DNA from 3 places in the Mesorhizobium sp. WSM4842 genome. Region 3 is predicted to be linked to each of the others. Evidence: predicted binding sites of a transcription regulator. Region 3 holds the regulator's gene; each other region holds the start of a gene.
What was found. The regulator LexA, encoded in region 3, represses DNA repair genes until DNA is damaged. The targets are predictions, from matches to a motif close to TGTTCNNNNTGTGTTCNG.
Positions count from the first base shown of each region.

Region 1: AC0NIE_RS03285 (DNA recombination protein RmuC) is a predicted target of LexA. The motif match lies at 2,491-2,508, and genes of this name have one in related genera.
Region 2: AC0NIE_RS22240 (DUF3072 domain-containing protein) is a predicted target of LexA. The motif match lies at 2,439-2,456, and genes of this name have one in related genera.

Region 1 is NZ_CM148372.1:704,293-708,571, reverse strand. Features, by position in the region: gene AC0NIE_RS03295 (transglutaminase-like domain-containing protein) at 1-689, shown strand, start outside; gene AC0NIE_RS03290 (GFA family protein) at 789-1,193, shown strand; gene AC0NIE_RS03285 (DNA recombination protein RmuC) at 1,198-2,457, opposite strand; gene def (peptide deformylase) at 2,563-3,108, shown strand; gene fmt (methionyl-tRNA formyltransferase) at 3,118-4,053, shown strand; gene AC0NIE_RS03270 (GNAT family N-acetyltransferase) at 4,050-4,279, shown strand, end outside.
Region 2 is NZ_CM148372.1:4,598,764-4,603,042, forward strand. Features, by position in the region: gene AC0NIE_RS22220 (SpoIIE family protein phosphatase) at 1-360, shown strand, start outside; gene AC0NIE_RS22225 (slr1658 superfamily regulator) at 363-923, shown strand; gene AC0NIE_RS22230 (slr1659 superfamily regulator) at 942-1,280, shown strand; gene AC0NIE_RS22235 (ATP-dependent DNA ligase) at 1,658-2,245, shown strand; gene AC0NIE_RS22240 (DUF3072 domain-containing protein) at 2,491-2,709, shown strand; gene AC0NIE_RS22245 (phospholipase D-like domain-containing protein) at 2,934-4,279, shown strand, end outside.
Region 3 is NZ_CM148372.1:4,380,091-4,384,369, reverse strand. Features, by position in the region: gene moaC (cyclic pyranopterin monophosphate synthase MoaC) at 1-406, shown strand, start outside; gene AC0NIE_RS21210 (molybdopterin molybdotransferase MoeA) at 409-1,614, shown strand; gene lexA (transcriptional repressor LexA) at 1,718-2,455, shown strand; gene AC0NIE_RS21200 (ComEC/Rec2 family competence protein) at 2,449-4,279, opposite strand, start outside.

The DNA of each region.
Region 1 (4,279 bases), 3.5 Mb from region 3:
AGAGCTACCGCGACAGTTTCGGCAATTGGTGCAACCGTCTTGTTGCCCCGCCCGGGCGCTTTACCTTCGGCACAGACGCGGTGATCCGCGATCCCGGAACCTTCGAGATCGGCGATCTGGTGGCGTGGCAGCACGAGGTGCGCGACCTGCCGTCGGAGACATTGCTGTTCCTGCTGCCCAGCCGCTATTGCGAGAGCGACGTGCTGGCGAGCGAGGCGTGGCGGCTGTTCGGCCACACACCGCTCGGCATTCCACGCGTGCAGGCGGTCTGCGATTTCGTCCACAACCACATTATCTTCAATTACGGCAATGCGCGGCCGACGCGCACCGCGGCAGAGGCCTATCGTGAGCAAAGCGGCGTCTGTCGCGACTTCGCCCATCTCGCCGTCGCCTTCTGTCGCGCCTTGAACATCCCGACGCGCTACTGCACCGGCTACATCAGCGACATCGGCCTGCCGAAACCGTGGTCGGACATGGATTTCGCCGCCTGGATGGAGGTCTATCTCGGCGGCCGCTGGCATGCCTTCGATCCGCGCAACAATGCGCCGCGCATCGGCCGTATCCTGATCGCCTCCGGCCGCGACGCAGCCGATGTGCCGCTGACCCATATTTTCGGGCCGGGCACGCTGGCCGGCTTCAAGGTCTGGACGGAAGAGGTCATCGAACAGGCGTCGGCGCAGCAGTCTTGAACCGCCGGATGCTTCGCGCGTTGTGAATGCCTGTGGAACTGCGGCGGCTGCGCCGTTAAGCTCGAACGCGTCGAGGCGCAGCCGAAGGGAGGAGCGAAGATGAAAATCGACGGCGGGTGCCATTGCGGCGCTATCACCTACGAAGCGGAGGTCGATCCGGAAAAGACCAGTATTTGCCACTGCATCGATTGTCAGCAGCTGACCGGCACGGCCTTCCGCGTGACCGTGCCGGCGCCGGAGGACCACTACCGGATCACCAAGGGCACGCCGAAGATCTACATCAAGATCGCATCGAGCGGCGCCAGGCGCGCCCAGGCCTTTTGCGGCGAGTGCGGTTCGCACCTCTATGCCACGTCGGTCGGCGACGGGCCGAAAGTCTACGGCATCAGAGTCGGCACGGCGCGGCAGCGCGAACAACTGATCCCGAGAAAACAGATATGGCACCGCTCGGCGCTGCACTGGCTGCCCGAGTTCGAAGGCATGACGACCGTCGAGGAGCAATAGCCTCTCAGTCGTCGCCTTCGACGACCCTTAGTCTCAGCTGACCGGTCTTGGAGTCGGCGACGCGCGCACCCGCTTCGGCCTTCGCGCTGGCCCCCGATCCGGCGTCGCCCTCCGTCGGCTGCGCGCCGAACTCCAGCGCCTCGATCTTCTGGCCGCGCTTGGTCACCTTCGACGTCGAGACGAGGATATCGTCGATATCCTTGGCCGACTGGCCGAAATGGCTCTGCAGCTTGCGCACCCGCTCGTCGAGGCGCGAGACATCCTCCATCAGCCGGATGACTTCGCCCTGGATCAGATGCGCCTGCTCGCGCATGCGGGCGTCCTTGAGGATCGCCTGGATGACCTGGATCGACAGCATCAGCAGCGACGGCGAGATGATGACGATTCGGGCACGGTGCGCCTTGTGGACAATCCCCTCGAAATTCTCGTGGATCTCCGCGAACACCGATTCCGACGGCACGAACATGAAGGCGGTGTCCTGCGTCTCGCCCTGGATCAGGTATTTTTCTGAAATATCGCGGACGTGCACCTCGATGTCGCGCCGAAACGCTTGGGCTGCGACCTTCTGCAAATCGACGCCTTCGGCGGCACGGATGGCGTTCCAGGCTTCCAGCGGAAACTTGGCGTCGATGGCAAGTGCGGGCGCGCCATTCGGCATCTTCACCAGGCAGTCGGGCCGGCTGCCGTTCGACAAGGTCGCCTGGAATTCGTAGGCACCGTGCGGCAGGCCGTCGGCGACGATAGCCTCCATGCGAGACTGGCCGAAAGCGCCGCGCGTCTGCTTGTTGGAGAGGATCGCCTGAAGCTGAACGACCTGGCCGGCGAGCGACTGGATGTTGCCCTGCGCCGTATCGATGACCGCCAGCCGCTCCTGCAGTCTGGCGAGGCTCTCATGCGTCGATTTCGTCTGCTCGGTCATGGTCTGGCCGAGACGGCCGGTCATCGCGTCGAGGCGTTGACCGATCGATTGTGTGAGTTCGGCCTGCCGCGCCCCGAACACTTCGGCGATGGCGCCGATGCGGCCCTGCATCTCGGCCTGGCTTTGCAAAATGCCGGCCATCCGCGCCTCCGCGTCACGGGCGTGGTCGGCGGCTTCGGCGGCAGCCACCGCACGCGCCTTGGCCGAGCGCCAGAGCGCGACGGCGAGCGCCACGAACAGGCCCAGAAACAGGATCGCGCCGAATGCCAGTGCGTGACCGAGCGTGATCGTGGTGGCGCCGAGCCGGGCGATTGGTTCGGACAGGATGGTGGTCAGGTCATTCATATGGGGCAGCATAGATGATTCGGTCTGACGGCACAGATCAAAACGTGAACGGCGCTGCAAATGCCCCGGTTGACGCTTTTCGTGCGAGGTCTTAGGTGAGACGCCATGTCGATCAAGCCGCTCATCATCCTTCCCGATCCCGTCCTGCGCCAGGTTTCGAAACCGGTCGAGCGCGTCGACGCCGCTTTGCGCAAACTGGCCGACGATATGCTGGACACCATGTATGATGCGCCGGGCATCGGTCTGGCGGCGATCCAGGTCGGCGAGCCGCTGCGCATGCTGGTGATCGACCTCGCCAAGGAAGACGAGCCGCCGGCGCCGCATGTCTTCATCAATCCCGAGATCCTCGAGAGCGCCGATCAGCGCTCGGTCTACGAGGAGGGTTGCCTGTCGATCCCGGATTACTATGCCGAGGTCGAGCGCCCTGCCGCCGTACGGGTGAAATATCTCGATCGCGATGGCAAGCTACAGGAGATCGGGGCCGAAGGGTTGATGGCGACTTGCCTGCAGCACGAAATCGACCATCTCAACGGTGTTCTGTTCATCGATCACATCTCGAAATTGAAGCGCGACATGGTGGTGAAGAAATTCAAGAAGCTTGCGAGGGAGAAGACGCCGGGCAGCAAGGCGCCGGGTAAGTTGGTGGGATAGGGCTCAAAAATGCCCCTGCGCGTCATCTTCATGGGTACGCCCGAATTCTCCGTGCCGACGCTGCGGGCGATCGCCGAAGCCGGGCATGAGATAGAAGCCGTCTATACCCAGCCACCGCGCGCCGCCGGTCGGCGCGGCCTGGAACTGACGCCGTCGCCGGTGCTGCGCGAGGCGGAGCGGCTGGGCGTCGAGGTGCGAACGCCGGTGTCGCTGAAAAGCGAGGCCGAGCAGCAGGCGTTCCGCGCCCTGCGGGCCGATGTCGCCGTGGTCGTCGCCTATGGATTGCTGTTGCCTAAACCAATTCTCGAGGCGCCGCGGCTCGGCTGCCTCAATGGTCACGCGTCGCTGTTGCCACGCTGGCGCGGCGCCGCCCCTATCCAGCGCGCCATCATGGCCGGCGATACTGAGACAGGCATGATGGTGATGCGGATGGAGGAGGGCTTGGACACCGGCCCGGTGGCGATGGTCGAAAAATGCGCCATCGGCCCCGACATGACGGCCGGCGAACTGCACGAGCGGTTGATGCACATTAGTGCCGCGCTGATGGCGAAAGCGCTGGCACGAATGGAACGGGATGCCCTGACATTCACCGCACAGGCGACGGAGGGGGTGACCTACGCCAAAAAGATCGATAAAGCGGAGACGCGCGTGGACTGGACGCGGCCTGCTGGCGAAGTCCACGATCATATTCGCGGCCTGTCGCCCTTTCCCGGCGCATGGTGCGAGACCGAAATTGGCGGCCGCTTGGAGCGGCTGAAACTGCTTCGCTCGACGCTTTCGGATGGCGCCGGCGAGCCGGGAGGAATTCTCGACGACCGGCTGACGGTCGCCTGCGGGTCAGGCGCGATCAGGCTGGTCGAAGTTCAACGTGCGGGCGGAAGGCCCATTGCCGCGCAGGAATTTCTGCGCGGGGCCAAGCTCGAAGAAGGAATGAAATTCTCATGAGCATGATGTCGATACGCGCGGCAACGCCGCGGGACCGCGAGGCGATCCGCCTCGTCGAGGAACACGCCTTCGGCCAGCAGGCGGAGGCCGGACTGGTCGACGCGCTGGTCAGCGGCGGCGATGCCATCGTCGAACTGGTGGCGGAAGAAGATGGACAGGTGGTCGGCCATATCCTGTTTTCGAGGCTTTTCGTGCAGAACGGCGGCAAGAGCTTTCCGGCGGTGGC
Region 2 (4,279 bases), 220 kb from region 3:
CTATCCGGCCAGCATGAGGACGTTCTTGTCGTGCGTGCGGATGGGGAAGTCGAACGTATCGATACGATTGATCTGGGTCTGCCGGTTGGCCTGGAGAATGACATCTCGAAGTTCATTGCCACGCGTGACATCCTGTTCGGAAGCGGCGACGTGATCGTGCTGCACACCGACGGTGTGACCGAGGCGGAAAACCACGAAAGAAAGTTGTTCGGGTTCGAGCGCCTCAGCCAGAGCGTACAAAGACGTCACGGCAGCAGCGCCGAGGACATCAAGACTGGGATCATCGACGATCTGATGGCCCATATCGGGATCCAGAAGATCCACGATGACATCACCCTCGTGATCATAAGGCACACATAGCAATGACAACGCTGTTCGGTACCCCTGATATTGCGATCGGGATGAAGGAGAGCGTCAGTCGCGTGCGGCTGTTCGACGGACCTCTCGACTTGAGTTGGCGTCATTGTGCCACCACCTCGGACTTCATCGCCGATCTTTTCGCGTTGCGCTTCCGGTCGTCCCGCAATGACTACATGGAAGTGCGGCACAGCATCGGATATCTGGTCAACGAACTCATCGAAAATGCCGTCAAGTTTCGCGCACCGGGTGAGATCGTGATCGAGGCGTCGATGGATTCGGAGTGCTTCAAGCTCAAAGTGTCGAATGAAGTCGATGGTGAAGATGCGTCTGAGTTCCAAAGTCTCCTGGCGGACATCACGGTTGGCGACCCCATGGACCTGCTGATACAGCGAATTGAAGCCAATGCCGCCAACGCCGGCGTAGGAGGCTCCGGACTTGGATTGCTGACGTTGATGAGCGACTACGGCGCACGCCTGGCTTGGATATTCAGCGCCGCAGACGAAAGCGATCGGATTTGCGTGGAGACATATGCCTCCATTCCGATCTCGCAAATTCACAACTAAATAAAACGAAGCCAGGCTATGGAAATCAAGACAGACGATTACCGCGTGTGGACTGAAGGAAGCGAAATTTTCTTCGACGGTGCAATGCGGCTTGCCAGTTCCGACGACGGTGCGCCTATCACGGCGTTGGCGACCCGTGTTCTTGCCTCGAATCCCGCTTCCATTACGCTCAATCTGAAGGACCTTCACTTTCTCAACTCTTCCGGCATCAACCTGCTGGCGAAATTTACCATTGAGGTGCGCAAGCATCCCGATGTTCGACTCGTCGTGCGTGGAACGCCCGACATACCCTGGCAGTCGAAATCATTGCCGAATCTGAAGAAGCTGCATCCCGCTGTGGTGCTTTTGATGGACTGACCAAGGTAGTCCGCAATCGGAGCAATTCCAGGAAAAGTGCGAACGGTTTTCCGTCCGGAATTGCAGTCAAAAAATAAAGAGATAGAGCGGTTCTGCGGTTCCGTGAAATGACGAACCGCTCTAGCCAAGGGCTGCGTAGGCTGGCGGCAATCCCGGACAGCAATAAGCCGGTCGGGAACGGTGCAAGAGCGCCGCGCCGAGCAAGATATGTACGCCAGGATAAGTATTAGGATGCAAAGCTAACGACAGATCGGCCTCGTGCGTAGATGCTTGCAATGGCTTGGCGGGGGCTCGGCACAGGTGGCAGGCATCCTGTTGGGGTGATGTCGTGCTGCCTGTGCCGATTAGCCGCCGCTGCGCGGTCAAAGGTGGCGTCATTGAGTAAGCGTGCCAAGGTCGATGGCGGCCGGCTGGAGTTTCTTCCGCCGCAGATCCCGACTCGGGTCGAGCGGCCGCCTGAAGATGAGGGCTGGGTCCACGAGGCCAATCTCGACGGCTATCGAACCCAGATCATCATCGATAATGGCGGCGTGCGTCTTTACAGCAAAAACGGCCGTGACTGGACCACGAAATACTGGTCCATCGCACTAGCCGTCGATCTGCGATGCCGGACTGCCATTCTCGACGGCGAGGTCATTGTTCCCGGCGAGCAGGGCGCTTCCGATTGCCCTGCGCTGGAAGCCGCGATCTGGAACGAGCCGAGCCGGCTGGTGTTCGTCACTTTCGATATCCTCCATCTCGACGGCCGTGATCTAGGCTCCTTGCCGCTGCTGCAGCGCAAGCAGGCGCTATGGCAACTGGTTGAGCCTGGCCTCGGCAAGATCCAATACAGTGAGCACTTCGAGGGCAGTGCGCTGGCGCTCTTCCGCACCGTCGAGAAGATCGGGCTCAATGGAATTATCTCGAAGCGCGCCGACAGCCGCTACAGGAGCGGACTGTCGAACACATGGCTGAAGGCCAAATAATTCGAAGAAGCCGACTCCCGAGTTGAGCCAAGTACGGCTCCAATGGCCCTGATCGCTGCTCAAGGGGCGTCCTCACCGATTTGAGGATCGTGCAAGATTACAACCATAGGTATCCACGCTATGAAATAGCCAAGAAGAGATTCGCTCCGCTTGCGCGTAACCGGCCTGGGCGGGCGGACGCGACACAATCTGGCGGAACAAATCATGATCATTCTCATTGTGATGATCATCAAGGGAGATTGATCATGGGCGACCGGCACAACCCAAAAATCGAGGCACCGGCAACTGTCAAAAAGGACCCGGAAGATTGGATCAGCGGAGATGACCCCATGACCCCCGCACAAGCCTCCTATTTGAAAACTTTGGCCGAACAGGCCGACGACCCTGACGCCTATGCTGACGGCCTCAGCAAGGCGGAAGCCTCTAAACGCATTGATGCACTCCGGGAGAAGTTAGGCCTGTAGTGCCCGCTGTGGCTCCTGGTCTCCAGTGACGGGGGCCGTTCCTGGGGCCGTTCCATCGAACCAGGCAGCGGCTCTGTCCAGTTTTGTTACCGTGGTCTGGAGGCTTGCGGTGCTCTGCATTACGAATTGGGTGACTGCGGCCAAAACTTGGTCAAAGAGGTGCTAATCAACGCCGGGCATGAGCTGCATTGCGTTCTGCAACCGCTCGCTGGATAGTCCTGGCGATGTTGCAGACCTTAATGACTCATTGGCCCCAGATCCTCGCGATCATTCCGCTGGTGATGGCGGCCATCGGCATTGTCCACGCCATAATGACGAAGGAAGACGTCCGCGCCGCCACAGGTTGGGTTGGCGTGATGTTCCTGTCGCCATTCCTTGGCGCGATCATCTACGCCGTTGCCGGCATAAACCGCATCCGTCGTGCAACGATCAGCGCCATGCGGCCCCTTTCCAGCGAGGCGGCTTCCGCAAAACATGAGCGCAACATTGCCGCCGAGGAATTGATTGCCGAGCGGTACGGCCAACGCTTCACCGGCCTGAAGACATTGGGCGACAGGGTGGCCCGGCGTGCCCTGACCTCGGCAAACGCGATTGCGATATTGGAGACAGGTGACGAGGCCTATGCCGCAATGTGCCGAGCGATTGATGGCGCTCAACGCGCTATCCTTCTCGAGACCTACATCTTCGACAATGACGATGTCGGGCGGCTTTTCGTGGAATCTCTCGCCGGAGCCGTCCAGCGGGGTGTCAGCGTTCGCGTGCTGATCGATGCCGTCGGGGCGCGTTACTCCGTCCCCAGCATTCTTGGGCGTCTGCGAGAGGCAGGAATCACAGCAGACCTCTTCAACGGCAACATTGTCATGGGCCTGCGTCTTCCCTACGCCAACCTCAGAACACACCGGAAGATCCTGGTCGTCGATGGCACGATTGCGTTCACCGGAGGGATGAACATCCGAAAGGGATTCTCAGCCGAGTTCGCCGGCTCCTCCAGCGCGAGGGACACGCATTTTCAGGTCACCGGGCCGGTCGTAGCCGACCTTTTTTCGGTTGCCGCCGAAGATTGGCGCTTCGTGAGCGGCGAGCTCCTGAAAGGCGACACCTGGCAAGTGGCCACGCTTCCCGCAGCTCCCGGTCATCCGATGCTGGCGCGGGCGGTTGCATCCGGGCCGGATGCCAGCATCGAAACGAACCACAACTTGCTGATCGGGGCATTTTCCGTCGCCCGCAAATCGATCCGCATCATGTCGCCCTATTTCCTGCCGGATCGGGAACTGATCAGCGCGCTGACGACCGCGGCCAGGCGAGGCGTCGAGATCGACATCGTGGTACCGGCGGTGAACAATCTCTTCCTCGTCGACCGGGCGATGACGGCGCAATTCGATCAGGTCCTGAAGCACTATTGCCGCGTATGGCGCACGGAGGGCTCGTTCGATCATTCGAAGCTGCTGTCGGTCGATGGAGTTTGGGCTTATATAGGATCCTCCAATCTTGATGCCCGGTCCCTGCGGCTGAATTTTGAGATTGATATAGAGGTTCTTGATGCAGGCTTTGCCGCGGAGATTGAAGCGCG
Region 3 (4,279 bases):
CGCCGAAGGTCTTGTCTCGATGCGGCCCGAAACGCTGAAGATGATTCTCGACGGCGATGCCAAGAAGGGCGACGTGCTGGGCACGGCGCGCATCGCCGGCATCATGGCGGCCAAGAGGACGCATGAGCTGATCCCGCTCTGCCATCCGCTGCTGTTGACCAAGGTATCCATTGACATCGAACCGGACGCGACGCTGCCAGGCCTGAAGGTCACGGCGCTGGCCCGCGTCACCGGTAAGACCGGCGTCGAGATGGAAGCGCTGACCGCCGTCTCGGTCGCCTGCCTGACCATCTATGACATGGCCAAGGCGGTCGACCGCGCCATGGTGATCTCGGGCATCAGGCTGGCGGAAAAGACCGGCGGCAAATCCGGCGACTACAAGGCGGATGCCAAGGGGGCAGGCTAATAATGGCACTGCTTCCGGTCGCCGAGGCGCTCGAGCGCCTGCTTGAGGATGCTGCGCCCTTGCAGGCTGAAAGCGTCGCCCTGATGGACGCCGCCGACCGCGTGCTGGCGGAGCCGCTCCTGGCGCTCCGCACCCAGCCGCCGTTCAACGCGTCCGCCATGGACGGCTATGCCGTGCGGGCCGAGGATGTCGCATCCGTGCCCGCAAGACTTTCGGTGATCGGCATGGCGCCGGCCGGACGCGGCTTTGCCGGAACAGTCGGCCCGGCGCAGGCCGTGCGCATCTTCACCGGCGCGCCGCTTCCTGCAGGCGCGGACACCATCGTCATCCAGGAGAATGTCCGCGACCTCGGCGGCGGCAGCATCGAAGTGACCGCGTCGACGGTTGAAGGCCGCAACATCCGCCGCCTCGGGCTCGATTTCTCGAAGGGCGACGTCCTGCTGGAGAAAGGCCGCCCGCTTGATCCGGCGGCATTGTCGCTGGCGGCGTCGGCCAACCACCCGCAGGTCAGCGTGGTGAAACGGCCGTTGGTCGCCATCATCGCCACCGGCGACGAATTGCTGCCGCCGGGCAGCGACCTTGGCCCCGACCAGATCATCTCGTCCAATGCCTATGGCGTCGCCGCCGCGGCCCGCTCGGTCGGCGCCAGCGCGCTCGATCTCGGCATCGCCCCCGACCGCAAGGAGGCGATCGCCACGCTGGTGAAACAAGCGGTCGACGCAGGCGCCGACGTCATCGTCACGCTGGGCGGCGCCTCGGTCGGCGACCATGACCTGGTTCATGACGTGCTGACCGGTGAAGGCATGACGCTCGATTTCTGGAAAATCGCCATGCGGCCCGGCAAGCCGCTGATGTTCGGGCGGCTGGGTGACATCCGCTGCATCGGCCTGCCTGGCAATCCGGTGGCGAGCCTGGTCTGCACGCAGCTCTTTCTGACGCCGCTGCTTGCGCGGCTCGGCGGCCGCGCCTTCCGGCAGGACATGCGTCAGGCGCGGCTCGGCGCCGCCATGCCGGCCAACGATCTCAGGCAGGACTATGTACGCGCCGTGGTTAGCGAAGAAGCCGGCACGCTGCTGGCGACCCCGTTCGGCATCCAGGATTCCTCGATGCTCAAAATGCTGGCCGACGCCAACGGGCTGATCGTGCGCGAGCCGTTCGCTCCCCCAGCCGCGACGGGCGCCGCGTGCAGCGTGCTGATGCTACGCTGAACAAAACGTCAACACATTCATTAAATTTTAAACGGTTGCGGAACACAACTGGAACAGATAGTGTTTGTTCTGGGTTTGTTTTTCTGATTCTGTTGGGGTCGCGATGCTGACACGCAAACAACATGAACTGCTGATGTTCATCCACGAGCGGCTGAAGGAAAGCGGCATTCCGCCCTCGTTCGACGAGATGAAGGAAGCGCTCGACCTCGCCTCGAAGTCGGGGATCCATCGGCTGATCACTGCACTGGAGGAGCGCGGTTTCATTCGCCGCCTGCCCAACCGCGCCCGCGCGCTGGAGGTGCTGCGCCTGCCCGATTCGATCGCGCCCGGCCTCAATGCGGCGCGCAAATTCTCGCCAAGCGTCATTCAGGGCAGCCTTGGGCAGGGCAGCCTCGGACGACAGATCAAGCCGGCGCCTTCGCGCATGCCCGCAGCCGGCAATGACGACGACGTCGTTGCCACCATCTCCATACCGGTGATGGGCCGCATCGCTGCCGGTGTGCCGATCGACGCCATCCAGCACCAGACGCATTCGATTTCGGTACCACCGGACATGATCACCGGCGGCACGCACTACGCGCTGGAGGTCAAGGGTGACTCGATGATCGAGGCCGGCATTTTCGACGGCGACACGGTCATCATCCGCAACGCCGACACCGCCCAGCCTGGCGAGATCATCGTCGCCTTGGTCGACGACGAGGAAGCGACGCTGAAGCGGTTCCGCCGCAAAGGTGCCTCGATCGCACTGGAAGCCGCCAATCCGGCCTATGAGACGCGCATCTTCGGGCCGGACAGGGTCAAGGTGCAAGGCAAGCTCGTCGGACTGATCCGGCGTTACTGAACGGCAGGCTTTTTGGGTTTCTCGGCCCTGCGGTATGGCGGCAGGCCCCTCGCCTCGCGCGAAAATCTCCGCTGCTCATGCCAAGGCCTATAGGGCTGTCTGACGGCAAAACGGATTTCTGCGCGCGTCGTCGCAGATAGCGGATCGAAAAAGACGGCGGCACTGCCCATGCGAGCGAGCTGCCGTTTGGTGACGACGAGAACCAGCGGATTGCGGCAGGGATTATAATAGGCTGTGGCATCATCGATGACGATCAAATCCGCAAAGGCACAGGCTGGCCGTGCGGTTTTGCGGTCGTCGGCGAGCGCGATGATCGCGCCGGACTGGTGCCGGGCGAGGCACAGGCCGGCAGTGCAGTAGAAGGGCGCTCCCGGCGGCAGGTCGGCCGGGTCGACGATGTCGAACCGCACGTCTCCTTTTTCGAATGTCTCCGGCTCGACAATGGTCGCTGAAACCAGCGCATGTTTCCAGTTGTCGGTGGTGAATTCGTTCGAGCGCACCCGGTTGACGGCAAGTTCGCCGCCGCCGATCGGCAGCGCCACCAGATGCGCATCTTCCGAAATCAGCACGTCGGGGGTGCGCGTCTCGGAAATCGTCAGCAGGCCGGCGAGCGCAAAGGGAAGTGCCGCAAGCCGCAACCATGTCGTTGCCATCGTGGCGATGACCAGGGCGGCCGTCACCAGCAGAACCGACTGCAACGAGATCAGCCCGACGGCATCGACCGGCGACCGCTCGGAGATCCATCCCGATATTGCAATCATGGCCGTCAGCCCCTTGCCCATCATGTATAGGAAAGGGCCGTCGAAGCCGAACGGCATTGCCAAGGCGCTGACGACGGCCAGGAACATCACGACCGTGACGATCGGCATGACGGCCAGATTGGCGAACAGGCTGAGCGGCGAGACGCGCTGGAAGTGCCAGATGGCGAAGAGTGCGGTGGCGCTGCCGGCAATGATGGAGGTCATTGCGATGGTACCTGTCCCAGCGGCAAGTTTTCGCGTGACGAAAGCGATCGTTGACCGTCGCTGTGGCGGCGCGGTGGCCTTGTCGGCACGATAGTCGGACCAGCCGGCATAGGCGCCCACGAGAGCAGCGGTCGCGGCGAAGGACATCTGGAAGCTTGGGCCGACCACCTCGTGCGGCGACACGACGATGACGGCGATGGCCGAAATCGCCAGATTGCGCATGGTGAGTGCCGCCCGGTCGAACAGCACGGCGACAAGCATTACCGCCAGCATGATAAAGCTGCGTTCAGCCGCGACCACGATACCGGAAAAAATCAGATAGGCAGCGATGGAAACGAGTGCGGCAGCAGCCGCATATTTTTTGACCGGCCGGCGCGACGAAAAATCGGGAACCAGCGCAAAGGCGCCGCGCAGCAATCCCATGATGGTGCCGGCGACAAGCGCCATGTGCAGGCCGGAAATCGAGATGATGTGGTAGATGCCGGTGCGCCGCATCGATTCGTTTATCTCTTCGGGAATGCCGGCACGCACGCCGACGATCAGCGCGGCGGCAATCTCCCCCTCGGCGCCACCGATGCTGTCCCTGATATGGTCGGCGATGGTTTCACGCGCCTTTTCGATCGAGGAAGAAATGCGCGCGGCGAACGGTGCATCTTCGGAAACGACGATCTTCGGATTGCCGAGGAAAAAGCCACTGGCACCGATACCGGCGAAATAGCTGTCGAAGGAGAAGTCATAACTGTCCGGCCTAACCGGGCCAGTCGGAGGCAGAAGCCTCACATAGCCGGTTGCCACCGAGCCTGCGGTCATCTCAGCGGGAATTTTGCGTGCCGAAACCCTGACACGTTCCGGCGCATAA